DNA from 4 places in the Sporosarcina sp. resist genome. Region 4 is predicted to be linked to each of the others. Evidence: riboswitches for the same ligand, from Rfam matches in the RefSeq annotation. Region 4 holds a riboswitch; each other region holds the start of a gene.
What was found. Region 4 has a riboswitch for S-adenosylmethionine ahead of H7992_RS07825 (methionine ABC transporter ATP-binding protein). Riboswitches for the same ligand answer to the same signal wherever they lie in the genome.
Positions count from the first base shown of each region.

Region 1: it holds a riboswitch for S-adenosylmethionine, as region 4 does, so the genes downstream of both, H7992_RS02805 (bifunctional homocysteine S-methyltransferase/methylenetetrahydrofolate reductase) here and H7992_RS07825 (methionine ABC transporter ATP-binding protein) in region 4, are expected to answer to the same signal.
Region 2: it holds a riboswitch for S-adenosylmethionine, as region 4 does, so the genes downstream of both, H7992_RS02860 (methionine biosynthesis PLP-dependent protein) here and H7992_RS07825 (methionine ABC transporter ATP-binding protein) in region 4, are expected to answer to the same signal.
Region 3: it holds a riboswitch for S-adenosylmethionine, as region 4 does, so the genes downstream of both, H7992_RS02845 (MFS transporter) here and H7992_RS07825 (methionine ABC transporter ATP-binding protein) in region 4, are expected to answer to the same signal.

Region 1 is NZ_CP060287.1:557,772-565,836, reverse strand. It holds gene metE (5-methyltetrahydropteroyltriglutamate--homocysteine S-methyltransferase) at 1-808, opposite strand, end outside; gene H7992_RS02805 (bifunctional homocysteine S-methyltransferase/methylenetetrahydrofolate reductase) at 854-2,725, opposite strand; SAM riboswitch class I at 2,885-2,993, opposite strand; gene H7992_RS02800 (hypothetical protein) at 3,433-3,630, shown strand; gene H7992_RS02795 (ABC transporter substrate-binding protein) at 3,898-4,854, opposite strand; gene H7992_RS02790 (FecCD family ABC transporter permease) at 4,967-5,965, shown strand; gene H7992_RS02785 (FecCD family ABC transporter permease) at 5,962-7,014, shown strand; gene gntK (gluconokinase) at 7,578-8,065, opposite strand, start outside.
Region 2 is NZ_CP060287.1:576,093-584,157, forward strand. It holds gene H7992_RS02860 (methionine biosynthesis PLP-dependent protein) at 1-1,110, opposite strand, end outside; SAM riboswitch class I at 1,188-1,294, opposite strand; gene fetB (ABC transporter permease) at 1,372-2,127, opposite strand; gene H7992_RS02870 (ABC transporter ATP-binding protein) at 2,124-2,855, opposite strand; gene H7992_RS02875 (PadR family transcriptional regulator) at 3,005-3,352, shown strand; gene H7992_RS02880 (DUF2812 domain-containing protein) at 3,342-3,842, shown strand; gene H7992_RS02885 (DNA-3-methyladenine glycosylase family protein) at 4,100-5,011, opposite strand; gene H7992_RS02890 (bifunctional transcriptional activator/DNA repair enzyme AdaA) at 5,162-5,755, shown strand; gene H7992_RS02895 (methylated-DNA--[protein]-cysteine S-methyltransferase) at 5,739-6,251, shown strand; gene H7992_RS02900 (AI-2E family transporter) at 6,289-7,332, opposite strand; gene H7992_RS02905 (ABC transporter ATP-binding protein) at 7,573-8,065, opposite strand, start outside.
Region 3 is NZ_CP060287.1:568,222-574,607, reverse strand. It holds gene H7992_RS02850 (5-methyltetrahydropteroyltriglutamate--homocysteine S-methyltransferase) at 1-873, shown strand, start outside; SAM riboswitch class I at 902-1,012, shown strand; gene H7992_RS02845 (MFS transporter) at 1,095-2,552, shown strand; partial or broken gene H7992_RS24560 (hypothetical protein) at 2,675-2,884, shown strand; gene H7992_RS02835 (hypothetical protein) at 3,020-3,337, shown strand; gene H7992_RS02830 (flavin reductase family protein) at 3,537-4,034, opposite strand; gene H7992_RS02825 (pirin family protein) at 4,133-4,975, opposite strand; gene H7992_RS02820 (winged helix-turn-helix transcriptional regulator) at 5,260-5,619, shown strand; gene H7992_RS02815 (NADPH-dependent FMN reductase) at 5,681-6,247, opposite strand.
Region 4 is NZ_CP060287.1:1,549,680-1,557,744, forward strand. It holds gene H7992_RS07815 (GNAT family N-acetyltransferase) at 1-744, shown strand, start outside; gene H7992_RS07820 (pyridoxal phosphate-dependent aminotransferase) at 1,038-2,207, opposite strand; SAM riboswitch class I at 2,708-2,818, shown strand; gene H7992_RS07825 (methionine ABC transporter ATP-binding protein) at 2,924-3,937, shown strand; gene H7992_RS07830 (methionine ABC transporter permease) at 3,927-4,598, shown strand; gene H7992_RS07835 (MetQ/NlpA family ABC transporter substrate-binding protein) at 4,616-5,428, shown strand; gene pepF (oligoendopeptidase F) at 5,596-7,428, opposite strand; gene H7992_RS07845 (hypothetical protein) at 7,539-7,844, opposite strand.

The DNA of each region.
Region 1 (8,065 bases), 990 kb from region 4:
GCGAATCGCCATGAACAAAGTCTAAACCAAATCCGTGTACCGGCAGCGCAACAACCGCTTCATAATTAGCTACTTTTTCAAAATAAGTTTGTAGGATAATCTTTAATTGTGGCACTGCTTCATGAATTGCTGCGTATGCCTGTTGCACATGTTGGAAATCCTCTTCTGTCAACTTACTTGTAAGAATCGGCTCATCAATCTGAACCCACTCAACGCCTGCCACTACAAGCTCTTTCAATACTTCAATGTACAACGGCGTAAACTGTTGCAATAAAGTAGAAAAATTCTCTTCGCCAAAAGATTTTGCCAGTTTAATATATGTAACTGGGCCTAGGATAACCGGCTTGCCATCAATACCCAGCTTTTCTTTTGCTTCCTTATAAAAAGCGAGCGGGCGGTTCTCTACTAATTGCGGCGTTACACCTTCTAGTTCCGGAACAATATAGTGATAATTTGTATTAAACCATTTTGTCATCTCTGAGGCAACCGCATCTTTAGTTCCACGCGCAATTGCAAAGTATGTTTCCAAAGGTACTTTACCACCCGCATACTCGAAGCGTTTTGGTACGACACCAAACATAATAGATGTGTCCAGCACATGGTCGTATAATGAAAAATCTCCAACCGGAATTAGATCAACACCGAATTCTTTTTGTTTCTGTAGACTTTCTAAACGAAGCGTTTCCGTTGTTTTCAGTAGCTGTTCTTCTGATGTTGCCCCATTCCAAAAACTTTCCAACGCCCTTTTCCATTCACGTTTTCCACCGATTCTTGGATATCCACTAGTTGAACTTTGTACTTTTACCATTGTATGTTAGCCCCTTTATTTTTTATTGTATTTTTTCAACCTGTTTTAATACACGATACTCTCGGTTTGGACCACCTCCCTTGCTACAATCACGTCCACTTTACCGTGTATATACTCCGTCAAATTCACAGTCATGTCATAGCGCATAAAGGGAGTGATTAAATAGATGCCATGAAAATGCTCCAGCGCCACATCGATCAATTCTTTCGAAACCTCTAAACCTTCTTTCGTAGACTGCTCACGATTACCATCAGATAAAGCCATTCTTGCACGTACTTGATCCGTCAACTTAATGCCTGGTACCTCATTGTGTAGAAATTCGGCATTTTGCGATGAGGTCAGCGGCATAATTCCGATATAAATTGGCGTCTCAATATGTTTTGTTGCCTCGTATACTTCTATTATCTTCTCCGTGCTATAGATAGGCTGGGTAATAAAATAGTCGGCTCCTGCTTCTATTTTTTTCTCTAATCTCTCCACAGCACGATCTAAATGACGCACGTTCGGATTAAAGGCCGCTGCCACAGTAAAGGATGTTTTCTGTTGCAATGACTTTCCAGACTTTGAAATGCCCTCATTGAATTGCTTTATGAGTTGAATCAATTCAAAGGATGTCACATCGAAAACGGATGTTGCTCCGGGGAAATCACCAATTTTCGTAGGGTCCCCCGTAATCGCTAGCAATTCAGTAATACCCAGTGTGTGTAATCCCATGAGATGTGACTGTAATCCAATTAGATTGCGATCTCGGCATGTAATATGGACCAAAGGTGTTGCACCAATCTTTTGTTTAACAAGAGAAGCCATTGAAGCGTTGCAAATTCTTGGCGTCGCTAGGGAATTATCAGCCAGTGTAATGGCATCCACGCCTGCATCCTTTAACGCCTGAGCCCCCTCAAAGAACTTGCCCGTGTTTAAATGTTTGGGCGCATCAAGTTCAACAATTATCGAATGTCTTTTTCTCACTGTTTCAAGCAATGTTGGGGGTTGAGATTCCTTCAATTCAGACTCCACAACCTCTGTCTTTACCTCCTTCTTCTTAACAAGCTTTTCTTGAATTGGTTCCCGAATTGTAAGTCCTTTCACTAGGGCCCTAATATGTTCTGGCGTCGTCCCACAACATCCTCCTATTAAACTAACTCCTGCCTTCCGAAAACTCAGTGCGAACTTCTCGAAATATTCAGGCTCATTTTCGTAAAAAAGTTTCCCATCCTTATATCCTGGATAACTAGCATTCGGATACACCGAAAGTAAAGCACGCTTCATCAACGGCACAGTTTCTAGAGACTTCAGCATATGGTGAGGGCCAAGGCGACAGTTAATGCCTACTATATCTGCACCTAAATCCTCCAACTGCTGTAAGGCATCTATGAGCTCTATCCCATTTTGGAGCACCCCCGCCTCATGCATTGAAACATTCGTAATAATCGGGATATCTGTCTCCTCACGTGCAATTTTGAGCACGGTTGTTAATTCATCAAAATCGTAATAAGTTTCTAAAAGTAGGCCGTCCACTCCCTCAAGAAGTAAGCAATATAGTTGTTCCCTAAAACTGCGCTTGATTTCATCCTTTGTTCCAATGGATGTTCGAGATCCATGAATACCCCCGATAGTTCCAAGGACGAACGTATTTTTACCCGCTGCGTTTTTCGCAATTTGAACTGCGGCTTTATTTATCTTTTTTACACTGTCCTCTAACCCATGACGTGCTAACTTGATATAATTCGCACCATACGTATTAGTTTGAATAATATCCGCACCTGCCTCTATATAGGCTTGGTGGATGCGAAGCACTTGATCTGGATGTGTCAAGTTCAGCTCTTCAAAACAAAGATCCACACCGTGAGAATAAAGTAGAGTTCCCATTGCACCATCACCGATCAAAATTCGTTCTTTCATAGTATCTAGTAAATTCACGACTATCACTTGCTCCTTTCACTTTCCCAAAGTCCCGTTCCGGAAACTCTCTTCATCATTCTTCAAAATATGTTACTTAATGGGAAAATTAGTTAAAATAAAAAGAGCCTCTTCCTATGTTGAATAAAGGAAGTAGACTCTAAATCTGAATAAGTCTTCTCCTCATCTACCAAGTCGTGTTATCAACTTGCTGGAATTAGCACCATGCCATAAAATGGCGGTTGCTGAGGTGTCATCGGGCCAGTCCCTATACCTCTCTAGATAAGAAAAACTATTAAATTGGATTTGCTTAGTTACGTTATTACAGACTTTACATCATTGTTGGAAAATTAGCAACACCTTTTTGGAAAGTAATTAATTTATTTCACAGATTCAGACTATTGCTTGTCACTTTAAACAACATAGTTGCTAAACAGCCTTTCGCCATCCTTCATTTAAATTCTTACGTCCCTCTTAGCTTAAATAGGTCAATCAAGGTACCAATAAGTCACTTCTGTCAATTGATCCTTTTCCAGAATTGATTGCGTAACCCGCCGCTCTTGCTCCCCCATCCTAAGTGAGCTAAATGCACATAATAATAATATTAATAATGAGTCCATTAACCACTGTCCCCTCTGTAACCCTGCATATAATAAACTATAAGAACAATAACGAACGACCCGTTTACTCAGTTGTTGTTCCCATCAAATTGAAGGGAGGTCATTGACTTGAAAACTTCCTTGGGCATCTGGATTGGTTGGTTAGCAATAATTTTAGCGGCTATAGGGTTCTTTTATGCTCCTTATTGGTTAGGTGGTGGCGCACTCGTTTTAGGCTTAGTCTGTTTAGCTTCTCCACAAAAAGCATTGGCATGGATTTCAATCCTGCTTGGAGCCATCGTATTATTAATCACGATGTTCCAGTAGCCGGATAATTAATGATACTTCAAGGTATGTTTGGGCTCCTACCATACATACCTTTTTTATTTGATTTGTATGCTTACGATTTACTAGTTAGTTTTTTGCAGTTCGGCCACATCAGAACACCAAAACGTCGTTTGTGATAAAGTATCCTAAAGAAGACGCAGCTGAACAGTAAATTATGTATAAAAAAACAGCCCAGTGAAGCGAGTAAATATCGCATCATCGGGCTGTTTTCTGTTTTCATCTTTTTATTATTTCATTCCATTTAAATTACTTTTTCAAGAAATACTCCTCAATATCATCCAGCATTAAGTTCGCTGCTAATACACCACCAGCAGTGTTCCAAATGATGTCATTTACTTGTGAGACGTTTCCACTTTTCGCGACATTTAGATTTTTAAATAATGGATCCTCAATCCAGTCGTTTGTAAGCTTCGTAGCTTCGTTATCTCCAGTTTCATAAGTGAAGTAAAAGAGCACATCGCCATCCATAGCTGGAATACGTTCTTTCGTGAGGCCTTTTTCAGCAAAATCGTCCACATCTTGTCCATCTGCGCGCGCAAATCCAAGTTGATCTAGAATCACACCCGAGAAGGAATCTTTATGGTAAATGCGTACATCTCCCGCCATAAAGCGAACCATTGATATTTTTTTATTTGTTTGATCCCCTAATTCAGTCTTGATTGTTTCAACGCGATTATTGTATGCACCTAATACCTCGTTACCTTTTTCTTCTTGATTTACTGCTTTCGCATATAATTTAAAGTTTTCCTGCCAATCCCCGCGAAGCGTTTCTGCAAAAACAGTTGGGGCAATTTTGCTTAACTGTTCGTAAACTGCTTCGTGACGCATTTTATTCCCAATGATCAGATCTGGTTTTAAAGATGCTATCTTTTCTAAACTTGGTTCTGATTCAATACCCACAGATTCAGTACCTGTCATGTCCATATGATCATACCAAATTTTCTCAGCGGGTGATTGAACTGCACCTACAGGTTGAATTCCCATTGATAGAAGGGCTTCAGCACCTTCGTTTGTTAAGATTACAATGCGTTTTGGTGTTCCTTTTACATCTGTACTTCCCATTGCATGATCGACAGTATATGTTTCTACATCAGCTGGTTGTGCACTTTCACCTGAATCTTTTGACTCCTTAGTAGCCCCACAAGCCGCTAATACAAGAATACTCATAATAAGTATGAGGGATGATATTTTTCGCATGTACATTATTTCCTCCTGTTAATTGAGAATGAAAATCATTTACACTTAGTATGCTATATGCTAATATATTTCATGTCAACAGTGAATTGAAAATAATTCTCAATGAAGTGAGGAAGTCATGATACATACATCAAGGGGTAAGTGGATTGCTCTTATCGTAAGTAGTTTAGTTTTCATTCTTTGTTTTTTTTCTAGTATTGTATACGGCTATACAGATACAAGCTGGTCCACTGCCTTTTCCGCATTTAAAGAAAATGACGGATCAACTGAACATCTTGTCATTCAAAATGTACGCTTACCACGTGCATTAATTGCTGCAGCTGTTGGAGCTTGTTTAGCCACTTCAGGTGCAATTATGCAATCCATAACGAAAAATCCATTAGCCTCTCCAAGTATTCTAGGTATTAATGCTGGTGCTGTTTTCTTTGTCGTAATTGGGGTTGTGTTCTTCCAAGTACAAAGCCTCCAATCTTATATGATGTTCGGATTAGTCGGAGCGGCCGTTTCCTTCGGGATTGTCTTTGTTTTAAGTAGTATTGGCAGAGAAGGGTTAACGCCAATGAAGCTTATATTAGCAGGAGCAGCAGTTTCCGCTTTATTCTCATCCATGACACAAGGATTCCTAACAATTAACGAAACAGCACTCGATCAAGTATTATTTTGGCTCGCAGGTTCCGTAGCCAATCGGCCTATCGGTCTATTAATTACAGGATTGCCTTATATGGTGATTGGATTGCTGGTAGCCTTTGTTTTGGCGAAGCAAATGAACCTACTAGCAATGGGTGACGATGTTGCGTCTGGATTAGGTCAGAATGTAGTGCTATTAAAATTTGTTTTTTCTCTTATTGTAGTTGTATTAGCAGGTATTTCTGTAGCAATTGCGGGTCCTATCGGCTTCATCGGAATCATTATTCCTCATATCGTTCGATCATTCATCGGGATCCAACACCAGTGGGTATTTCCATTTTGTGCATTATACGGTGGAATTCTCTTACTCGTATCTGATATTGCAGCCCGATACATTATAATGCCCAAGGAAGTGCCGGTTGGAGTCATGACTGCATTAATCGGTGTTCCATTCTTTATTTATGTGGCAAGAAGGAGATTTGGGGCATGAAAAATAAAGTGACAGTTCGAATAGGAAATGTTGCTTCGTTTATTTTAGATAAGAAATCTTTGTTTACAACGATGATTGCAACGTTGCTTTTAGGGTTAGTAGCTATTCTATCGATGAGTTCTGGTGAGTTTTTCATTTCACCTTTAAATGTCTTAAAAGTTATTTTGGGTATTGGTGAGTCTTTTGATCAAACGATTATCTTTGAATTTCGGCTACCTCGTATTATGATGGCCATTTTAGTTGGAATCGGCTTAGCGACAGCGGGCGCCATTTTGCAAAGTGTATCTAGAAATCCTCTTGGTTCCCCAGATATCATTGGGATTACGGCAGGAGCTTCATTTGCAGTTGTATTATTTCTAGCATTGTTTTCAAATGAAAGTAATGCGCTAACAGTGAGTCAAGATTGGATGCCGTTATTTGCTTTCGGTGGTGCGATGATTACAGCCGCGATTGTGTTCACGTTATCTTGGAAAAACGGCATTGCCCCCTTCCGAATGTTACTTATAGGGATTGGAATTTCAGCATTTATGCATGCTGGAACAACCGTACTTATGCTTGTTGGACCAATCCATCAGGCGAGCCAAGCGAATATTTGGATCACTGGAAGTATCTACGGTTCAAATTGGACTGAAGTTCGAATGATTGCGATATGGATTACTATTCTTTTTTTCATCACGCTTGCCATGACGAGGGAAATGAACGTTTTAGAACTTGGTGATGATTTGGCGAAAAGTGCTGGATCCCCAGTTCAAAAGAACCGAATTATTTTCCTTTTACTTTGTGCCGCCTTGACGGGTGCCTCCGTTTCTTTTGCCGGCGGTATTGGGTTTGTTGGGTTAATCGCACCACATATTGCAAAAAGAATTGTCGGCCCTACCTTTGGTTCAATGGTAGGTTTATCCGCAATCATTGGAGCAATTCTCGTTGTTGTTGCAGACTGGATTGCTCGTGTTGCCTTTGCACCGATTGAAGTGCCTGCAGGTGTATGGACAGCCGTAATAGGGGCACCTTACTTTATCTATTTGCTTATCAAACAAAGAAGTCGATAGAAAGAGGACAAGTAAGTTTAGACAATTTCCAAATAACGCATACGACGATTCTGCACATAGATCATGTCGCTTTCCATGTTAAAGATTTTTTTATTCCCATGACAAGACAAGACACTTTAGTAGATATGAAAGAAGTTCTAGATAATTCAAATCTAGCTGTCACTAACTCTATATTCGGAAAACGTATTGGTTTGTTGGCAGCGATTTTCACCTATGCCTATTTCCAGTCTGGAATAAAATACAGAGTGCGCTAGAATTGTGGCAATGGTCCCTGGAGGCTACATGGGATGTTTGGGGCTAGCGGACTTCACGTTTTTGTTTTTGGCTCCACCATCTCTTCTTCGTTCAATAGGGCAGCTTTGATATGCAATAAACAATAAAAAATGATCTTTCGTAAGTTCAATGTGAACTCATGAAAGATCATTTTTTATTACTTAATTAAAGATGGAAATGACATGCCCTACAACTTTTCTCAAACCTAATTAATAGTCTTTTTTTCTCCGAAATAATCGTTTCAAGCACCGTCCGTGTTACATTTTTTCTTTTAGGGTCAAACTTTTTTGTTACTCTTTACTTAAGCTTCTCTGATAATCTGCGATGCTTGTGTATTCCTTTTCCAATACTCTGGATAAATTAATGAATATCGGTAATAGTTTTCTATATTCTTGCACATTAGAATCCATAGGTGTGTGCTTATAAGTACTGCCAATCATTTCAGATACCACGTCAAATGATTCAATTTCCCCCGTAGCGTAAAGCCCTAAGATGCAAGCACCTAGACATGAACTTTCATAACTTTCCGGGACAATTACTTCCAAATCGAATATGTCGGCCATCATTTGGCGCCATAAATCAGACCTTGCAAAGCCACCAGTTGCTTGAATTCGGATAACTGGTTCATCCATGACTTCAATTAGTGCTAAAAATACTGTGTACAGATTATAAATCACACCTTCAAGAGCCGCCCGAATCATATGTTCTTTTTTATGTGTCATTGTTAAACCGAAAAATGAGCCGCGCACGTCAGGATTCCACAACGGTGCACGTTCAC
Region 2 (8,065 bases), 970 kb from region 4:
CACCCCGCTATTCAAAGTTGCAAACACTTGCTTCAAATCTGCGATCAAATCGTCAGCCTTTTCGACTCCGACAGAGAAACGTAAAAGTCGGTCGCAGACGCCACGTCGTATTCGTTCTTCACGAGGAATATCGGCATGTGTTTGCGTTGCAGGGTAAGTGATGAAACTTTCCACTCCACCAAGACTTTCCGCAAATGTAATGAGCTGCAGATTTTCAAGGAATGGCCCGACCGATTCACTATCGTTCAGCCGAAATGATAGCATTCCACCTTTTCCTGGATAGAGAACGTCCGTAACAAGTGGTTCATCTTTCAAATAATTGACGATTATTTTCGCGTTTTCATCATGCTGTTTCATTCTTAAATGCAGTGTTTTCAGCCCTCTGATGATTAGCCAAGAATCGGAAGGGGAGAGGACTGCGCCGATAGCATTATGGTTGGCGGCAAGTTGTTCGCAAAGTTTTTCACCTTTTGCAACGACAAGTCCCGCGAGGACATCGTTATGTCCACCGATATATTTCGTTGCGCTGTGCATGACAATGTCAGCCCCGAATTCAATCGGTCTCTGGAAATAAGGCGTTAAAAATGTATTGTCAACAATCAACAGTAAATCATGCTTTTGAGCCAGTTCTGCATACTGCCGAATATCAAATTCTTGCATGAGTGGATTGGTCGGTGTTTCTATGAAGAGCGCTTTTGTCTTCGAAGTGATCAACTTTTCGGTCTCGTTCACATCGGCGAAACTCGTATACGTTGTACCGATTGAATAAACGTCGGAATACTGTTCGAGCAAGCGATATGTGCCACCGTAAATATCTTCTGGGACAATCAATTCATCTCCAGGACGGAACAGCGTTAAGATAAGCTGAATCGCCGCCATACCAGAACTGCATGCATACCCTGCATCACCGCTCTCTAAGTTTGCAATTCCATCTTCCAATATGGAGCGGGTTGGATTTTTTGTCCGTGTGTAGTCGTAGCCAGTCGATTGACCGAGCCCCTTATGTTTGTACGCAGTTGATAAATAAATCGGAGGGTTGACAGCGCCCGTCTTCGGATCACTGTTGTTGCCTAATTGGACTAGGATTGTATTCAAACTTTGTTTTGTCATTGTAGTCACCCTTTTCTTTTAGATTACAAAAGGGGACCCTCTATAAGAAGAGGGTCCCCGAAATATCGTAGACTATCTTCTTATCTTCTAGGGAAATGAACACCTAAAGGAATTAGCACCGTACCTGAACAGGCTGGTTGCTGAGACGTCATAGGGCCAATCCCTCGGTCTCTCTTGATAAGAATCAAATTATGGAATTATGTGAAAAGAACAATTTCAATAACTTTATCATGACATGGAAAATAAAACAAGAGCGAATTATTAAAATCTGTCTTTCAGCAGCTGCATCCGTTGATTGAATAGACTTGGATATGATAAAAAGCCAAGCAATACACTTGTCACTGCAGCGGTCGTCAATAATAGGAATATGATGAGCAATTGGAACTGAACCGCTTGGATGGGGTCCGCACCTGCGATGATTTGACCACTCATCATACCTGGAAGTTGAACCAAGCCCATTGTCTTCTGACTTTCGATTGTCGGGATCATGCTTGCCTTGATTGCGTTGATGAGTTGTCTATGAATGGCCTGTTTTGGCGTTCCACCGAGAGAAAGGATGAGTTCGGTTTCATCACGATGCGTTTCAATCTCAGCTGTGAACCGGTTAAGGAATAGGATTGATAGCACCATTGAGTTGCCAATCACCATGCCGCTAATTGAAATGATGTATTGTGCGGTTGGCGGTACGATTTGAAAGCCTAGTAGAATACTCTGGGTTAGTACTTCTACAAAAAGTAATGTGACCGCGATTTTCCAAGTGATTCCCTTGATTGCTTTTCCTTTCTTACGGGTGTTTTGTGTTGCCGCTGCAATCATTAATGTAACCATTAACAAAATGTACAATATGTTTTCAGAATCGAAGACAAATTTAAGAATATAGCCGACCATAAGCAATTGGATAATGGACCGAATTGTCGCAATGATTGTGTCTTTTTCCAAATCTAAACGTAGAGTCTTTGATAGTAGTAAAGGTATGATTACAAATATAAGTGTAATGGATAACGTAAGATAGCTCATTCTACGCCTCCTTGCACAAACTGCTTCACAAATTCATTTGTTGGTGATTTCAATAAGTCACTTTCGCCAGTTTCAATGACTTGACCATTCATTAGAACCCAAGTGTAATCTCCAATTGATAAGGCTTGTTCTAAATTATGTGTTATCCAGATGATGGTTGTGCCATACACCCGGTTAATCTTGACGATTAATTCTTCGATTTCATGTAAAGATGTTCGGTCCAAGGCGGATGTGATTTCATCCAGTAATAGGATTTCAGAGCGGTTGATTAGTGTGCGAGCAATGGATACTTTTTGACGCTGACCACCGGATAATTCATTGGTTTTACGATGTAAAAATTGCACATCTAATCCGACGTCTTCTAGAATTTTAATGGCATCCTGTTCAGGCAATTTTTTACCTTGAAGTTCCATAGGGAGAGCTAAGTTATGATAGACGGTGCCTTTAATCATTGGTGCGCTTTGAAGTGCGATTCCGACATGGCGGCGTAGTTCAACGGGTTCATATGTGGAAATGAGTTTATCGTGAATGAAAATATCTCCTGAAGTAGATGAGATCAGCCCGTTACATAATTTAAGCAATGTTGTTTTTCCTGCTCCAGAAGGGCCGACGAGCGTTGTGATTTTCCCTTCCGGAAAGGAGCCCGTAATATTTTTTAAAATATGTACGTCACCAATGGAATAATTGGCGTCATGAAAGTGTAGGGCGGGTTTATAAAAATTGGACATTACATTCTCTCCTACCAGTTTCTTATTTATAATAATTCTAATCTAGGTAGTTTTGTCATGCAAGGAAAATCTATTGCAATTCCAAAAAATGTTTGTTACTATATCGTTAATCGATATAGCGATAAGCGATATAGTGAGAAGGTGAAAGAATGATAAAACAGCCAGAAAGTTTTTTACCATTGTCGCAGGCAACATATTATATTTTACTGTCCTTAAGGGAAGTACGTCATGGATATGCCATTATGCAGGACGTAGAAAAAATAAGTCGGGGGGAAGTTACAATGGGTCCCGGGACATTATATGGAGCACTAGGAAAATTAGAAAAGCAGAAAATCATTCAAAAAGTAGACATAGATGATGCAGAACGCCGCAAGTATAATCAGCTGACACCCTTAGGTAAAGAAGTGCTTCAGCTTGAGTTTAAGAGGCTTGAATCACTTGTGAAAAACGCCAGGAGCATCATAAAAGAAATGGAGGGCGAAGAAGATGACTGTTAAAAGGTTCAAGATTTTTCTTGCTTCAAGTGTTGATAAAGAAGAGCAGTGGCTGACGGATATGTCACGCCAAGGATTTCATTTTAAAAAGTATGGATTATTTACCTATACCTTCGATGAAAATCCTAATGAATCATATGTCTATCAAATTGATTTCCGGGATGCGAATGAAGAGTATATGCAACTATGTAAAGATGCCGGTTGGCAATATGTAGACAGCGCTCTAAAGCAATTTCATTATTTTCGTACAGAAGCAAATGAGTCAGGGGTAAAAAAGATTTACTCTGATGGTGAGTCAGTAAAAGAAACGTTTCAGCGGATGATGAAATTTTATCTGATATTATTTATAATCTTTTTAACATCGCAAATTGGATTGTTTTTGACGTGGAAAGGTCAGTTGACTCAAATAATTATGACGGTTATCATTATGCTTGTTATTCTTTTGTACTTGTACGTTTTTATTTCCTTGAAGAGAAAAATTGATTTTTATTGACTAATAAATGATGCTTATTTCAGCAAGTACTATTTGAAATTCATTCACCAATCGTCATTACAACCTTGATTTTAACCGCTGTTTTAGCGATATTCTTTTCTATATATATGATTGGATTATCGAATGAAGATAAACCCCCTTGGTAAATAAAGCGAGATGATTTAATAAAAAAGTGAAGGGCAAACAATTTGAGTTTGCCCTTCTATTTTATCTCCAAGGGGAGGTGATTGAATAACCAATCATGAAATTACTTGATCTTAGTAAAGAAAACGCCACAAGTAAAACGTCGCATAGGACTCCCAGTTCTCCCATGGTGCAGCAAGCTTTAAAATTTCTTCTTTCGTTGGCTTTTCTTCTGCTCCTGTCAAATGTTTGATGGCGTTATGAAGTCCGACGTCAGCAATTGGAAACGCGTTTGGGAAACGCAAACAGCGCATTAAGACATAGTTTGCAGTCCAGGGCCCAATTCCGCGGATTTTGATAAGCATGTTTTCCGCTTCCTTAAAGTTCCCAGTTCCCAATACCTGAGCTTTGGATAGGCTTCCATCTGCGATAAGCTGTGCAACCCCAATCAGGTACTCACATTTTTTTACGGTCATTTTTAATGACGATAAATCCTCGACTGTAAGCTTCGCAATGTACTCTGGTTCAGGGAATATCCAATATGACTGTCCTTCCCATTCAATCGAATTTCCGAACGTCTCCACAAAGCGCCTTTTCAACGTATATGCGTATGTCAGATTGATTTGCTGTCCAAGAATTCCCCAACATAACGCTTCAAACAGGTCAGGGATTCCGATGTTTCGCAATCCATAAAACTCACTTACTGCTTGTTGAAGCAATGGATCCCTTTTCGCCATCTCATAATAAGGTTTCAAATCAGTATCGAGATCGAACCAATCACGTACATAATGGACGACCATATCCCGGACGCTATCGCTAGACGGTGTATATTTTTCTATAAACCGAACCAGAAGGTTACCCTCTGTATTTTCGCTGACTTCGACTAATAGAATCTCATTCCCAACTGGAATTGCCTTGATCACTTTACCATCACGGATTTCAAACATACACTCATTGTTTGACCTGGACATATAGCTGATATTTTCTTTGAAATTGAACTCTTTCGGAACGGCTATTATCAAATGATCTTGTTGATTAACTAGCATTTTAAAAAATCTCCTCTGCATCTTATCTATATGTTTAGTTGTACCATAATCCCAGGTGGAAAAGTTTCGCTATCTTGCTGTTACGTCCTGAAAAGCATTTATTTTGGAAATAGAGGAGGTATACTTAGGGTAAGAGAAAGAGGTGATTCCGTGAGCGATCATCAACAAGTCAGGCAGTTGACTGACGAACAGTGGCAAGCAATTAGACATAACGACGTAAGGTTTGATGAAATCTTCATTTATGCCGTGAAATCGACGGGTATCTTTTGCCGACCATCTTGCAAATCAAGAGATCCAAAAAAAGAGAATGTCCGTATTTTCAATGATGCGGCGGAAGCGCTAGCAGATGGATTCCGACCTTGCAAACGCTGTAAGCCGGGTGGGCTGCGTTTACCTGATGAAGAATGGACTATCCAAATTGGAGAATATATAAACGAGCATTTTCAGGAGCCATTGACGTTAGAAATACTTGCAGACATGTGCCATGGAAGTCCTTATCACCTTCAGCGAACATTTAAAAGAATCACGGGGCTGACGCCTGTTGAATATATCCAAAAGATCAGAATAACGAAAGCGATGTCTGAACTTACTACAACCGATAAATCCATTGCTGAAATTGGGGTAAGCGTGGGGCTTCGGAATCCGTCCTATTTCATCACGCTATTCAAAATGAAAACTGGACAAACACCAAAACAATATCGAAAACTAGTGAAGGAGGTAGAGGTTAGTGGAGAAGAACAGTAAAAATAACGTGTATTGGACATTGCTTAATCACTCACAATGGAATATGTATATAGCTGCGACGACAGAGGGGCTTTGCTATATAGGTACCCCGAATGCACCATTCGGAGAACTGGAAGCGTGGGTGAACAAACGGCTTCCAAGTCATGTTCTGATAGAAGAAGCGGATATCTTACAGCCACACGCAGTTGAGTTAATGGGTTATTTGAAAGAGCGACGCAGGGATTTTGCATTGCCAATCGATCTTCACGGTACTCCTTTTCAACAAATTGTCTGGAAGGCCTTGCAAGAAATTCCGTACGGACGGACTGTTTCATATTCGGAAATTGCAGAACGGATTGAAAAGCCGAATGCGGTACGAGCTGTTGGAACCGCTATTGGTGCCAATCCGGTCTTAATTATTGTTCCTTGTCATCGTGTCATTGCGAAAAGTGGTAAGTTAGGTGGTTTCAGGGCCGGTTTAGAGATGAAAGAGCAACTTCTAGAACTGGAAAGATAGTGTTTCGACATAAAAAAAGACAAGGGAGAAGTTAATCTCACCTTGTCTTTTTGCTTTTTGGAACAGGTATGTGATTCGCAGGTTCTTTATTCGTGACATCAAGTATATCAAGTAGGAAGACAAACACGGGAATACCGATAATGAGTCCCCAGACGCCAAAGAAGTTTTGTGAGAAAATCAGTACGATAAACGTGTAAAAAACGGGTAAATCTGTTTTGGAGGACATCAGTTTTGGATTTAAGATATATGCTTCAATGCCATGAATAATCATAACTGCAATGAGAACATAAACAACTTTCAGGAATCCTCCGATTGTAAAAGCAATTATCGTCAGAGGGACAAGTGAAATGATGACCCCGGCAACGGGAATGAGTCCTAAAAAGAAAATCATAATTCCCAAACCGATTATTTGTGGGAATCCGAGTATGAGTAATACGATCACGGACAATATTGTATTAACAATTGCAATGATAAATTGGGCTTCAATCACTTTTCCGAATGTACGCGTGAACTTTTTACCAAAGAACTCAATTTCGAAGTAAAAGGGAGCAATCTTACTATCTTTAAATTTGTTTGTAAACTCTATTAACCGTGGTTTTTCTAGCAGGAAAAATAAGCTTAATACGAGGGCAAGTATGACTTGAATACTTGTTTTACTAATATCAGAGAAATATTTTAACAAAAATGAAAAACCATTTTCCAAATAGGCTGCAATTTGATTACTAGAGATGACGGATTCTAAGTAGGTGAGCAGTACACTATCATGAGGTGTGGAATAGAAGTTTGTAATTCTTACAATAATTTGACTGATTTCCATTGTGATTATAGGCAAATACTTAACAACACCAACTGTCAGTAAGCCAACAATCACTGTATACAGGAGAATGACTAGCAGCTTGCGGTTAAAATGTACACGTTTGAGCGTAAACTCAATAAGTCGATCCAACAAAAAAGCGAAAATGAAGGTAAGCAATATAATATTCATCATACTTTTGACGCTGTAAAGAATTAAAATAATCAAAGCGAAAATAAGAATACGCCGTGGTCCCTTTTTCTCGAAAATGTCTAATAACCCATTCATATGACTTTAGCTCCTTCATAAATAATTACAAGTGAAAACGAGAAATGAGACCTTTCATTGTTAGTATTGCCATGATTTGTAGAGATTATAAATTAGAAAATCTCTTTTAAAAAATAGCTTACGAACGAATATGCAGCACTAGCTGTGAAAAAGGAGTTATACACCGGAAAAGGTTATATCTCCTCAGCTCATGTTTTATTATATTATAGTTGTTGCAATAAATGAAGTTTGAAACATATTTTAATTGATAGGGATGGCTACCCAATGTCCTTTTGAAACCTCGATTAGCTCAGATTGCAATAGTTGATATTTATCCTCCTCAATTTGATCTTCCATTAACGTTCGTTTTTTCTTCGATTCTATTTTAGGGTCAGGAATTGGAATCGCTGAGAGTAACGATTTTGTATAGGGATGCTGTGGGTTAGAGTACAACTCTTCGCTTTCGGCAAGCTCAACAATTTTCCCCGCATACATAACTGCGACCCGGTCACTAATGTGCTTAACCATAGACAAGTCGTGCGCAATGAACAGATAGGTGAGTCCAAGCCGATGCTGAAGATCTTCCAGTAATTCCACAATTTGCGACTGGATAGAAACATCGAGTGCGGATAACGGTTCGTCGCATACTATGAAGTCAGGTTCTACGGCAAGTGCACGTGCAATACCAATTCTTTGGCGCTGTCCACCGGAAAATTCATGTGGATAGCGCATTGCATGGGAAGGTTCGAGTCCG
Region 3 (6,386 bases), 980 kb from region 4:
TTCCTTTCTGGCTTTGACGGCGTTGAGTTTTTCGAAACAGATAAAGGACTCCAATTCAATGGTGTTGTAACGAAAGCACACGGCATTAGAGTGACAGGAAAAATTGGGTTTAGCGACCATTACATGATTGAACACTTCAAGTTCCTGAAAAGTATCGCAGTTGATGCAGTCGCAAAATTCACGATTCCAAGCCCGAATATGCTGATTCACAGAGCGACATTCGAAGAAGGCATCTATGCAAATGACGAAGAGTTATTTGATGACTTGGTTACAGCCTATCAAGACGTAATTCAAGCACTGTACGATGAGGGATGTCGTTATCTTCAAATCGATGACACGTCTTGGGCTTCCTTCTTATCGGAAGAAGGAAGGGAAACATTGAAAGCGAAGGGGCAAAATCCTGACAAACTTGTACAACTATCGGCACGTGCCATCAATGAATCCATCGCGAAAAGGCCTGCCGACTTGCTCGTGACGATGCATATTTGCCGCGGCAACTTCAAATCGACCTATTTTTCTAGTGGTGGCTACGAGGATGTATCCGAAACAATTTTCGGCGGATTAGATGTTGACGGTCTTTTCCTTGAGTTTGACGACGAACGCTCCGGCAGTTTTGAACCGTTGCGCCATGTCAATCGCCCTGACCTTTTCGTCGTATTAGGCTTGATCACCTCTAAATTCGGCGAATTAGAGGCCCCTGAACAGCTTAAAGCAAGAATAGCAGAGGCCTCAAAGTATGTTCCTTTAGATCAACTATGCTTAAGCCCACAATGTGGCTTCGCATCAACAGAAGAAGGTAATCAGTTAACTGAAGAACAACAATGGGAAAAAGTTCGTCATGTTGTAACTATCGCGCAAGACGTTTGGCAGTAACCTTTACAAATTAAATAGGCTAATAAAACTCTTATGAAGAGCGGTGGAGGGGCTGGCCCTATGAAACCCGGCAACCATTCAACAATCATGTTGATAAGGTGCTAATTCCTGCAAAGCACTATGCTTTGGAAAATGAGAGGGTATTTTCTCTCGAATGCCTCTCTACTAACACAGTGGAGGGGCATTTTGTTTTATTAACAATAGAATTGGAAGTGTGAGAAATGAAAAAGGAAGGTTTGCAAAGATATCATACGATTTGGGGCTTGTTATTTTTAGGTTGGTTTGTTTCTTACGTTGACCGGGTTGCAACTGGGCCGATCATTACATATATGATTGAAAATGAAGTTTCTTTTTTTGCAGTCGTGGCAAACCCCCATGGAATTGGCGGATTGATTGGTAGTTTATTTTTTGCCGGTTTTATGTTAATGCAATTTCCTGGTGGCTACTTTGGGGACAGGTTTGGCTATCGTGCTATTATCATTTTAAGTATTGTTTGGGCTGGAATCGCCACTTTATTAACGGGTTTGGTGGGAGGCCTTGTTGCATTTATTCTTTTCCGAGTCCTACTCGGGCTAGGCGAAGGCGTTTTTTATTCGAATGACCGCTCTTATATTGCCTATCATACACCTCCTGAAAAAGTTGGATTAGGAATGGGCGTGGCGCTTACCGGACTTTCTGTTGGTCTGACAGCGGGCACACTTGGCGTCCCTTATCTTATTACAGTCGCAGAACCATTAATGGGTGAAGGGGCTTGGCGCTTTCCTTTTTTCGTGACCGGAACAATTACACTCATTATTGCACTCCTACTATTTAAATATATGAAGCCCAAAAACGATTCAAGTGCTTCTGTAGATTTGTCTTCACCTGGTATTAAAGCACAGTTTAGCAAAGGGCTATTGTACATGTCCATGTACTCAGCCGTTTTTCTTGTCATAGTGATGGGCATCTATTACTTTTCCGTCAAACTAGGTCTATCCTCTATCGCGATTGCGGTCATTCTTGTTGCACTTTGTCCGCTCTTAATACTTTATTTATACACAACGAAGAAGTCTGAAATAAAACCGTTAATAGCGAATAAGAATCTTTTCTTATTGTACTTGTTCTTTATCCCTATCATGTGGCATCTATGGTTTTACGGATTTTGGTCCGTCTCTATCGTCAAAGATTTCGGTGGCGGTGCGTTAATGGCTGCCGCTTTGATTGCATCGTTTAATGGTTTGGCCGGAATCATTGGTTTTCCTCTTGGCGGCAAAATTTCTGACATAGTGGCCAATCGTCCAAATGGGCGACGTAACGTCCTTGCTGTACTAACCGCTGTACTGACTGTAACTATTTTTATATTTGCAGTCTATGTCATGATGGGCAATAACAACCCCATCGTTATGTCTGTCATTTTGTTTGTCTCCGGATTATTCTTTTTTGCATTGCAACCGGTGGCACATGCTCTGGCTTCCGATTTGACGCCCGAAAAAAGCAGAGGATCCATGTTTGGAATGCTCAATTTGATTGGAGAAATCGGAGCAGTTCTCTCACCTGTCGTCTCCGGAGTCATTCGAGATAACACCGGCAGCTGGGGCTTGCCACTTCTACTCGATGGCGCATTAATGGCGGCGGGCCTAGTTCTAGTGCTAGCCATCTCCAGTAAGGCGGTCCGCAAGAACGTTGTATCCTTGGCTTGAGAAAAGCGCAAGATGCCCTTTAAGATGCAACAGGCATAATTCAATCAAAGGAAGTAGGCAGGCTAAGATCGCGATGTTCTGCGGCAATGGCTCGTGGGGCTAGACACTATTCCAGGTGATCTGCAACTAAATATTTGAACAACTATCTCACTTGGTTTCAAGTATTAGAAAGTAGCCAATATCAGAGAAATGAAGTCACTTTGAATGACTTGATTATCAGAGGAAATCTAACACAAAATACAGAAACCTATGATGCACCTATATATGTTGAACTAATGGTTCTATATAATCTCCAGCGAAGGCGCCTCATAGGGGTAGCCGAGCGTTGTTGAGTGGATTCTTTATGTCAACATATATAGGATTCGCACTATAAAAAGTAGTTCTTATTCAACTAACGGACCATTTAATGGAATAAACTATGTTAAAATTGAATCAATTCAAAAGCAAAAGAAAGGAGGGATTATAATATGGGCTCAACTTTGGAATTTGTGCGTATTTTACTACCCATTGTAATAGTGGGTGGAATTGCAGTATTTGTAATTCTAAGAATGAAACATAAGTATAAGAAAGGCACGCTTGGTAAGAAAAAGTCAAAAAGTGCTCAAAATTTATTAGATAGTTTAATACCATTCGGAATGATGATTGGATTCGCTATTGCTGTACTTTTAAACATATTTTCCCTAATTCCCTTACTATCTGCAATTGCTTGGGGACCTGGGATAGGTTTATTAGTTGGCTATTTTGCTTATGAAATTTATAGCAAAAAAGAAGAAATTTATCCCTAACAATTATTTTCCATAAATGGGCACATTAGTATAAGAAGGCTGTACTACGAATTAGAACTTCCGGATAATTGGAAGTTCTAATTTTTCCCTATATCAACATTAAACTTTAACAGAGCCTCTTTTTCAAGAAAAAAAGGCGTGTCATCAGTAGATTAAACTGATGACACGCCTTTCTACACTGAAGATTGTATAGACACTGTCAGCTATAAAATTCTTCTGGAATTGCACCTATAGTTCTACGGTGATACAGAAGTGGTTCTTTACTTTCATTCTGAATATCTAATACTTCGCCTATTAATATCGTATGATCTCCAGCTTCAATTTGTTGCACCGTCTTACATTGTAAAACCGCAAGCGAATTTGAAAGTACTGGTAGGTTTAAATCCGATTCTTTCCAATCACATTGACTAAATCGATCAGCAACCCTGCTCGAGAATAACGTACATAACTCACTTTGATCTGCTGCCAAAATATTCACCGAAAATTTTTCAGCATCTAGAAAGTCACTATAAGTGGATACTCTTTTATCAATGGACCATAAAATTAGTAAAGGCTCTAATGATACCGATGCAAATGAATTGACCGTTAATCCCATCGGTTTTTTATCTGCATCAAATGCTGTAACGACAGTGACTCCCGTCGGGTAATTCCCCATTGCTTCTTTAAAACTCGCTACCTGCTCTATCTTACTTCCCATATCAGCAACTCCCATTTTCTTATTTCACTTAAAATCATATCAAATCTATTAGAATATTTCATACTTTGTGATTCCGCACTAAATTCACTGGTACATGTTCACTCGAATCTTCCTTCTCTGTAATCTTTATAGGCCTGCATAATCTCTTCTTCTGAATTCATCACAAACGGGCCGCGAGCTACTACTTTTTCTCCGACAGGCTTACCTGCATATAACATGATATGCAGTTTCTCTTCTGCGTGAATCTTCACTTCAGTTTGTTCTTCATCTGTTCCACGTTCCAACCAGAGAACCTGCCCCTTCTTCCCCTCCACGCTTTCACTGCCAAATGTCCCTATTCCTTCTATTATATACAGAAATCCATTGTAACTGCCGGGAAGGTCCTGTGTAACAGTGGTACCGGGTTCAATGATCAATTCAACCATCGTAACAGGCACGTGATTTTTCGTGTCAGCCGTAACACCTTCCGAAGAACCGGAAAAGACACGTATCGTAGCGCCGTCTTCATGACGGACCGACATATCTTGTGCACGCATGTTCTGGTAACGCGGTTCCGTCATTTTTTTATCACTTGGAAGATTGACCCACAGTTGCAGGGATTGAACCGTTTCCCCAACAGCCGGATCCTCTGTATGAATGATTCCTTTACCCGCTGTCATCCATTGAACGTCTCCTGGATGTAGTTCTCCTCCCCCAGTCTTATTGTCAAAGTGTTCTAGCGTCCCATCAATGACGTACGTAACAGTTTCAATACCACGGTGTGGATGCATGCCAAATGTTCCACGCACGAAAAAGTCTTCAGCCATCAATAGAAATGGATCGACTTCTTCCCAGTTTCCCGGTTCAATGACCAATCCTACTTTATGAGTTGGCGAGTGTTCCTGATAAACGACATCCCTTACACTTCTGATTCCCCTTGAAAAGACCGATTTATTATTCATATTAAATTCCTCCTTCTGTTTTTGGTTGTATATGTTGAATTAAAAGATCCCATTGTATTAGCAACGGTGCTAAGGAGTGCCCCGTCCTAAGACAGGCTTCAGCTGCCCCTTGTAAGGTGCTTTCGCTAAGTTTAGAAAACTGTTCATTTGTTCAGCATATATAGCTAAATTTTACCGAATAGTAATGGATCACTATATATGTTATTATGGAATAAATTCACCAAAATGTGAAGTACACACTTGAAAGTGCTATAGTATACAAAAAGATACTAATGGAGGTTATTATGGGGATAAAGCCTGAACTATGTAAAGTTGACGAAGCTTTAGGTATCTTAGTAGGTAAATGGAAACCAATCATTTTACTGCATTTATTTACTGAAGGAACTCAGAGGTTTAGTGAATTAAAAAGATTAATGCCAGGGATTACCCAAAAAATGTTAACCAAGCAATTAAGGGAATTGGAAGATGAAGATATTATTAACAGAGTCATCTATCCACAGGTCCCCCCGAAAGTTGAGTATTCTATCTCGGATTACGGAAAAAGCTTACAGCCCATCTTAGCAATTATGCACGAATGGGGCACCGGTCATGCCACACATATTGAAAAGAAAAGAATTAGCCAGAATACCAGCGACGCACTATAATGGATAAATCAAAAACAGACACTCTCCAGGGAGTGTCTGTTTTTGATGATCAGGAGATTTCTTAAGCTTTAACTGTAGTATTTGTTTTGTTATAGAACTCAATAAAGTTAAATACTACTGAATCCAAGAAATCGATCGTAGCTTTATCAGTAAGTTCACCAGCTTCGTTCATTTTCTCATGAACTGAACCGATGTATACTTCGTTACCTGGCAGTAAGATAGGAGCTAACGCCGGATTTGACAGAATTTCTCTTAAGTGGAGTTGCGCACGGATACTTCCGAATGCTCCCATAGATGATCCTACGATGAAGCCAGGTTTGTTTTTAAGTGTGAAATCTCCACCACGTGATAACCAGTCGATTGCATTTTTCATTGCGCCTGGAATAGAGAAGTTATATTCAGGAACTGCAAATAATACAGCATCTGAATCTTTTACATTATTTTTAAAATCAACTACGTTTGCAGATGGGTTGCTTTCTATATCAATTGAAAACATATCAAGATCATTGATAAAGACAGGTGTAATGTCTAATTGATCTGCATAACGACTTCTCATATGTTCAACTATTTTCAAGTTGAATGAAGTTGAACTTGTACTACCGATAATTGCCTTAACTTTAATTGCCATGATGTAAAACTCCTCTATTATATATGATTGTGATTGTAATTCAGCTTCCTATACTAATTATACACAAGTAAATCAAATTAGGTAGTACGCACTTCAAAGTGCCATAGTATATGAAAGGATACCACATAAGGCAAAAGTA
Region 4 (8,065 bases):
ATTAAAGCTGGCCGATACGAGAAGCCGTTTATGGCGACGATTGAAGAGGAGGGGCAGGTGCTAGCCTTATTTCAAATGACCTATCCACATCCGTTAAACCTAATTTTTACGGATGAAAGCCGTTTGGAAGAATGTATGGATTTGTTAATAAGAAACCTATTGGAACTTAAAATTGAAATTAGTTCCATCATAGGTTTAAAACCGTGGGCATTCCTCTTCAGTAAGAAATGGGAAGTGAAAACAAGTGTGTATCCTCAATTGATGATGGACCAGGGATTGTATCGATTAGATAATATAGATGAAACACTTGAACACAGTCCAGGCTCTTGGCGTTTGGCAAATACGGATGATTGTTCACTCATTGAGATGTGGTTCAACTTGTTTGAGGAAGATGCAGGACTTCCGCTAACAGCAGTGGAAGATGTGAAAAGTCGAGTTGCATCATTTGTAGCCGAACAGGAAGTATTTTTGTGGGAGGATAATGGCAAAGTAGTTTCCATGATGAAAAAAGCCCGACCGACAAATCATGGCGTAACTGTCTCCCTTGTATTTACACCAAAGGAAGAGCGAAAGAAAGGCTACGCGCGGACGATGGTAGCAGCTGGAACAAAGGAACTTCTAAAAAAATATGATTTTTGTGTGCTTTACACTGATTTGATGAATCCGACAGCAAATAAAATCTACCAAGAGATCGGCTACAAGAGAATTGCAGATTCTATACAGATTGGATTTAGCTTGAAATGAAAAAGGTGTGATCTTTATAGGAAATCTGAATCACATAGTTGATCGAAATTTATATGAAAATATCTGATATGGGAAAAATTAATTCCGAAACTAGAAGATAAATATGACACAAACAATCACAATAACTAGCTGGAAAGTACAGAGAAGAAGGCGTGGCTGGATCCATCATGTGATAAGTCCAAATGATATTCGCTCTTTTCAATGTTTCTAACGAACTAAGAATATTTCATGTCAAAAAAGCCAAGAATAGAAAACTCCTGGCTTTTTTGATATGAAATTCAAATTAAATTATTTTATCGTGAAAAAATATCGAGTTTTTCAATTCGTGCAACTGCTTCTTTTAAACGGTCTTCACTTTCCAATAAGCCAACACGTATATACCCTTCACCATACCTTCCAAAAGCATGGCCCGGTGCTACGGCAATGTCTGCTTTGTCTAATAGTAACTTGGTGAATGATTCGCTTGTATATCCTTCTGGTACAGGTAACCAAGCGAAGAAAGATGCAGCGGGCGCGATGACATCCCAACCGATTCGTTTACATTCGGAAATTAAGACATTCCGGCGGCTTTCGTAAAGTGAAACGAGCTCATCCACACAATCCTGGCTTCCCGATAATGCCTCTGTTGCTGCGCGCTGAATTGCTGGGAATATATCTATGAATAAATGATCCTGCAATAAGCTGATTGCTTCGATAATATCGGCATTACCGATGGCAAAACCGACCCGCCATCCCGCCATATTATACGTTTTTGACAATGTGTACATTTCAATTCCAACTTCTTTTGCACCTTCTGCTTGCAGGAAACTGACAGGTTTCGCACCGTCAAAACCGATTCCACCATAGGCAAAGTCATGCAAAATTGCAATATCATTGTCTTTTGCCAAAGCAATCGTTTCTTCGAAAAATGGAAGTGTGGCTGTTGCGCTTGTTGGGTTATTTGGATAGTTCAAATACATTAATTTTGCTTGCTTCTTTTGTTCATCGGAAAGAGCAGAGTAATCAGGTAAAAAATCGTTTTCTGCAAGTAATGGCATTAAATCGTATTTAATATTGGCTAAGCTTACACTCGATAAATAATCGGGATATCCCGGATCCGGCAATAAAAGTAATTCATCTTCGTTCATAATCGCGAGGGGTAACTCGACCAATCCAGGTTTTGTTCCAAATAGAATCGCTACCTCTGTTTTAGGATCAATATGAACATCGTATTCTCGTTTATAAAAGTCAGCAACAGCCTGTTTTAATTCGGCAGTCCCTCTGAAAGGGGAGTATCCATGTGTTGTTGGATCTTCGACTGCTTCTTGGAGTGCTTTTATAATATGTGGAGGTGTCGGTTGATCGGGATTTCCACGCCCCAAGTTAATAACGTCGCGTCCTTCAGAAAGTGCTTCTTGTACGTTTCGAACAAGTGATGCGAAAAAGTGCGGTGGTAGGTTCTTGAGTCGATTTGATAGTGCCATGTAATAACCTCTCTTCTATGTAATCCAATCTTTAGTGTAAAAGAGTAAGATAGTATAAGTTTTTCACTTGGAGCAGTGTCTAGACTCCAGCGCTTGTCGGGTCTACCAAGGCGCTTGCGCTTTTCTTATTGTCTAGCTCCAGGCGCCAGCCGCTCTGAGGCCCAAAGGATGTGGGTCACCTAGCCATTGCCGCAGGACGCGGCGTACTTAGGCTAGGTTCCTTGAAAGCAATCCAGCTATGTGGCAAAGAGCGCCACGTCGTGCCTGCAAGGATGCAGGTATGCAGTCGTTGCGACAGGACGTCGCGCTCTAGACTGCCTTCCCCTGGATCGACTTATGCCTGTCGCGTCTAGACGGCGCCTTCCGCTTTTCTTATTGTCAGTATACATGGAATGAAATGAAAATGATAATAAATTGTTATATATCAGAACATATTATGTTGACAATCTTATTGGAACATACTAATATGAAACTTATCAATCAAAATAATTACATAATGGTACTTATCAAGAGAGACTGAGGGATAGGCCCGATGACGTCCAGCAACCCCTTGCGTAATGTAAGGAAGGTGCTAACTCCTACAGAGTGAATTTCATTCTGAAAGATGAGCTGAAACCTTTTTATTTTCGGTGCTTCTTTCATATATGAGAGAAGCATTTTTATATGGTCAGACATCTGAGATTTCGTACTTCTATTTATAGAAAGAGGAGAATTGCATGATTCAAATTCAAAACGTATCAAAAGTATACAAAACAAAAGAGAGAATCGTGACTGGTGTTGATAATGTCTCACTCGACATTAACACAGGAGAAATTTTCGGAATCGTAGGTTACTCAGGTGCAGGGAAGAGTTCTCTTATCCGTTGTCTAAATTTGTTGGAAAAACCAACGAGCGGAACGATCTTAGTAGATGGATTAAATTTGATGAAGTTACGGGGGAATAATCTCCGTCAGGCACGTCTGAAAATAGGAATGATTTTTCAACACTTTTATTTAATCAGCCAAAAGACAGTATATGAAAATATAGCATTTGCTTTACGGGCAGCCAAAACGCCTGCCAATAAAATAAACGCTCGGGTAACGGACTTACTAGAAATGGTTGGCCTCTCTGATAAACGGGATGTTTATCCTGCGCAGCTGAGTGGTGGCCAGAAGCAGCGGGTAGGTATTGCCCGAGCACTAGCGAATAATCCTTCAGTGTTACTGTGTGATGAAGCAACATCTGCATTAGATCCAAATACGACGCTATCTATTTTAAGGCTGTTGAAGAAAATAAATAAAGAATTACAGATTACAATCGTTCTAATAACACACGAGATGAATGTCGTGAAAGAAATTTGTGATCGCATGGCAATTATGCAAGATGGAAAAGTGATTGAAGAAGGACAAGTATATGATATATTTTCAGATCCTCAAGAAGAATTAACGAAAGAATTTATTAGTAGTGTTGTGTCATTTGATGTGCCGTCAATGATTTTGAGCAAGTGCACGGGCAAACTGGTCAAAGTCATGTTTAAAGGTGATGTCGCAGGCGATGGAATTATCTCAGATACTGTGCAGCAATTTACTATACAAGGTAATTTCCTACACGGCTCCATTGAATATATTCAAGAAAGGCCACTCGGTACTTTCCTGATGGAACTAAAAGGCGAGGATGACGAAATAGAAAAGGCAATTGCCTATATGTCATCACGAGCTGCTCAAGTGGAGGTAATTGACAATGGGAATTGATTTACAACACGTTATAGAGTTAATGCCTGATATTACAAAAGCATTTGGGGAAACACTTTATATGATAAGTATTTCTCTCGTTATCGCACTTGTTATTGGGCTTCCGCTAGGGATTTTGCTGTTCACTACCGATAAAGGCTTATTTTTAGAAAATCGGGCATTGAACTCAGTTATTGGCTTTATCGTCAATATGGTCCGTTCTGTGCCGTTTATTATTTTACTCGTCGCGTTAATCCCTTTAACGATTTTAATAGTAGGTACTCCGATTGGCCCTGGGGCTGCTAGTGTTTCATTATCTGCGGCAGCAATCCCTTTTTTCGCAAGAATTGTGGAGACTTCACTAAGAGAGATTGATAAAGGTGTTATCGAAGCTGCAATCGCTGTTGGTGCAACTCCGTGGATGATTATCAAAGATGTACTATTGCCTGAAGCAAAAACAAGTATTATTCAAGGCGTGACACTTACAGTAATTAGTTTAGTCGCCTATTCAGCAATGGCTGGTGTTGTTGGTGGTGGCGGAATCGGGGATTTAGCAATTCGATTCGGCTACTATCGTTACGACAATACAATAATGGTAGTGACCGTGGTGATATTAATACTATTTGTACAAGTAATTCAGTTTGCAGGAGATCGGATTTCAAAAGTAATTGATAAACGATGATGGGGAGAGAGAAAATTATGAAAAAGTTTCTATTAGTTGTATTAGTACTTGTAGTTGGAACCGCACTAGCTGCTTGTGGTGGCAAAGAAAAAGCTTCGGATGACAAATCTGTGAAAATTGGTGCAACCGCTGGACCATATAGTGATATGTTGAAAAAGGCGATTATTCCTGGACTTGAAGAAAAGGGATATAAAGTTGAACTAATTGAGTTTAGTGATTATATTCAGCCGAACAATGCACTGGCAAGTGGCGATATTGATGCAAACCTGTTCCAAAACACGACTTATTTAGAAAATGTCGTTAAAGAAACGGAAGCTGAATTATCACCACTTATTATCGTACCAACAGCTCCAATGGGCATTTATTCGAATAAATTCAAGACAATTGAAGCTATTGAGGATGGAGCAAAAGTTACCATTCCAAACGATCCTGTTAATGGAGCCCGCGCCCTTTTAGTGTTACAGGATGAAGGTCTAATTGAATTAGATCCAAATGCAGAAGTGCTAAAAGTATCTGAAAAAGATGTAACAATGAATAAGAAGAACTTGGTGTTTCAGCCAATCGAAGCGGGTCAGCTTCCACGTTCAGTTGACGGTACTGATTTAGCGGCAGTTCCTGGAAACTTTGCCTTGGCTGCAAGTATGAATTTATTAGATGCGCTAGCACTAGAGGACATGCTTGATATATACAGAAACGTAGTTGCAGTAAAAACGGAAAACATTGATAAGCAATTTGCTAAAGATATTATTGAAATAGTAGAATCAGCAGAATTTGAAAAAGTAATTGATTCAGATTTTGAAGGCTTTGGTAAACCAGAGTGGATGAAGTAAAATCTAACTAGCAACGTCAAAAAGCTGACGAGACCATTACGGTTTCGTCAGCTTTTTTTGTTCTTCCTGCCTAGGAAATTATAAAATCTTGTACAGTGGATAACCTGCGAAAGCTGATATTTCACGTCTAGACTCAAGCGCCTCTGAACAGGCGCTTGCGCTTTTTTTTATTGTGAAACGTTAGCCGTTTCGTTTGCCTCAATTTCTTCCGTCAACACAACTAGCTGATCAATCAAATCACCGATATAAGCGATTGTGTCACGCAATGGTTTTTCTGTTGTAATATCGACACCTGCCATTTTTGACAGTTCAGCAGGGGATTTTGTACCACCAGCTTTCAATACTTCGAGCCATTCATCGACAGCAGGCTGACCTTCTTCAAGGACACGTTTAGATACTTGAGTGGAGATTGTGAGTCCAGCACTGTATGTGTATGGATACAAGCCCATGTAGTAGTGTGGCTGACGCATCCATGTAAGTTCCGCGCCTTCATTAATCTCCACATCATCTCCCCAGAACTCTTCAAGCACGCCGCGTTTCAAGTTGTTCAATACACCGGCGTTGACACTTCCGCCTGCATCAATGCGTTCATAGACTTTTCGTTGGTAGGCAGCTTCTAGTAAGTGCGTTACAAAGTTATGGTAGTACGTGCGTGCAACGATTGATGAAATGACCCAACGCTTGAATTTCGGATCATTTGAGTTTTCTAATAGGTGGTTAGCCACGAGCATTTCATTCATCGTCGAAGGTGCTTCGATGAAATACAGGGATGGGCGTGCATTGAATACGTTTTGCTCTCGATTTGCATTGTAGAAATGACCCGCATGCCCTAATTCATGAGCTAAGACGAATACATCATTCATACTACCTGTCCATGAAATAAGGATATATGGATGGTTGCCATAAGGGCTGGAACAGAATGCTCCTGTTGATTTACCTTTGTTTTGAGCGAAATCAATCCAACGTTCTTTGTATGAACGATCCACCATCTCCATGTAATCAGTACCCATTATAGCAAGGGCATCATCAATATATTTCTTCGATTCATCTACGGTGATTTTTGGTTCGTAAGTTGGATCAAGCGAGATTTTCAAGTCGGCAAACGTCATTTTATCAAGTCCATGGACTTTTTGCAGAAGTTTCGCGTACTTTCGCATATGCGGTGCAAGCTCTTTTGTGATTAAATCAATTTGACGGTCATACATGGATTTATCGACTTCTTGGGTGAATAATAAGTAATCGAAAATCGAATTATACCCTCTTAGGTCAGCTGTTGTTTTTTCCGTTTGTAAATGCATGTCATATGTTTTTGCAGTTGTATGTTGATAGTCTTTTAACTTAGCTGAGAATGCATCGAATGCAGCACGGCGTTTGGCGGTATCCGTTTCGCCCTCCCAGTCACCTTCGAAGGACACATAGCTTAACGGATAACTTTTCCCGTCGACTTCGAAATCATCAAATGCCATATCCACCATTTTTGTCGTGTTATACAAGCCATATGGCCCGGCGAATGTGGAAGAGAAGGCAGCTAAAGTTTTCTCAACTTCAGGATGCAATTGGTACTCTTTTTTGCGAATCAATTTCTCCAAGTAATTTTTAAAATCACCTGACTGTTTCATTGCATCTTCCAAAACATCAATGGGTAATTCAGAAAGTTGACTGTTGACGAATGATAGTTTGCTGTTTATTTTCGCGGCAGTGGAACCAAACTTGCTTGAGCGCATTTGTGCTTCGTCATCCGTTTGGTCTGTACTTGATGACAAACTCGTATACGTGCCAACAGGAACCACTTTTTCATAAACAGCCGCAAAGCCTTCCAATGCCTCTATTACTGATTTAGCATCTCTAATGTTGCCATTGAATTTTTCGGCAAATGCATCGACTTCTTTTACCAATTCAATTATCGCAGCATCATATTCCTCTTCTGTTTTGAAAAGGTCTTGCAGATTCCATGTTTCTTCTGTCTTTACTTCTGAACGCAGCGGCATACTCTTTACCAATCTAATCTCTCCCTTTTATTACGGATGTCGAACTAAATAATAGTATATAGTAGAATAGGGTAAAAGTAAAAAAACAAATCCCTTTTTTGACAACTTTCAGATAGTATGTGTTATTTTTGCTTTTTTGAAAGACGTTCGATTTCATCTGTTAGGATAAAAGCAAGATCATCATTGCCGAAAAGTTGTAGGACATCCAGCATTGTTTCGTTATCAATGTCGATATCTTCTTCAAATTTAGCTTCCTCAACTATTTTCTTCATCGTCTCATTTTCTTGTTGGTCTGGGTATGCACGGCTATATAACTCATGCGGGTTCACTTCATTATTAGCACACCATTGTACAAACAACCGAATCATTAGCTGCTCATCTTGTTGATATTTTTGAATGACTTGTTCATCGATGTTTTTAAATTCCATGTTAGTTAGCTCCTTTAAAATACTCTTCCCATAAGTATATACGAAATGTGAAACTTCTAAGGGATATAGACGTAAGTATAAATATAGAACAACAAATTAGTTAAGAGTATCAGTCTATATATGTTGAAATAATGAAACCAATTGATTTCGCTATGAAGTTAGGTGCCTTCGAATCATTTGTTCACTATAATAGTTCATTTCAAGAATGGGGTACAAGGAAA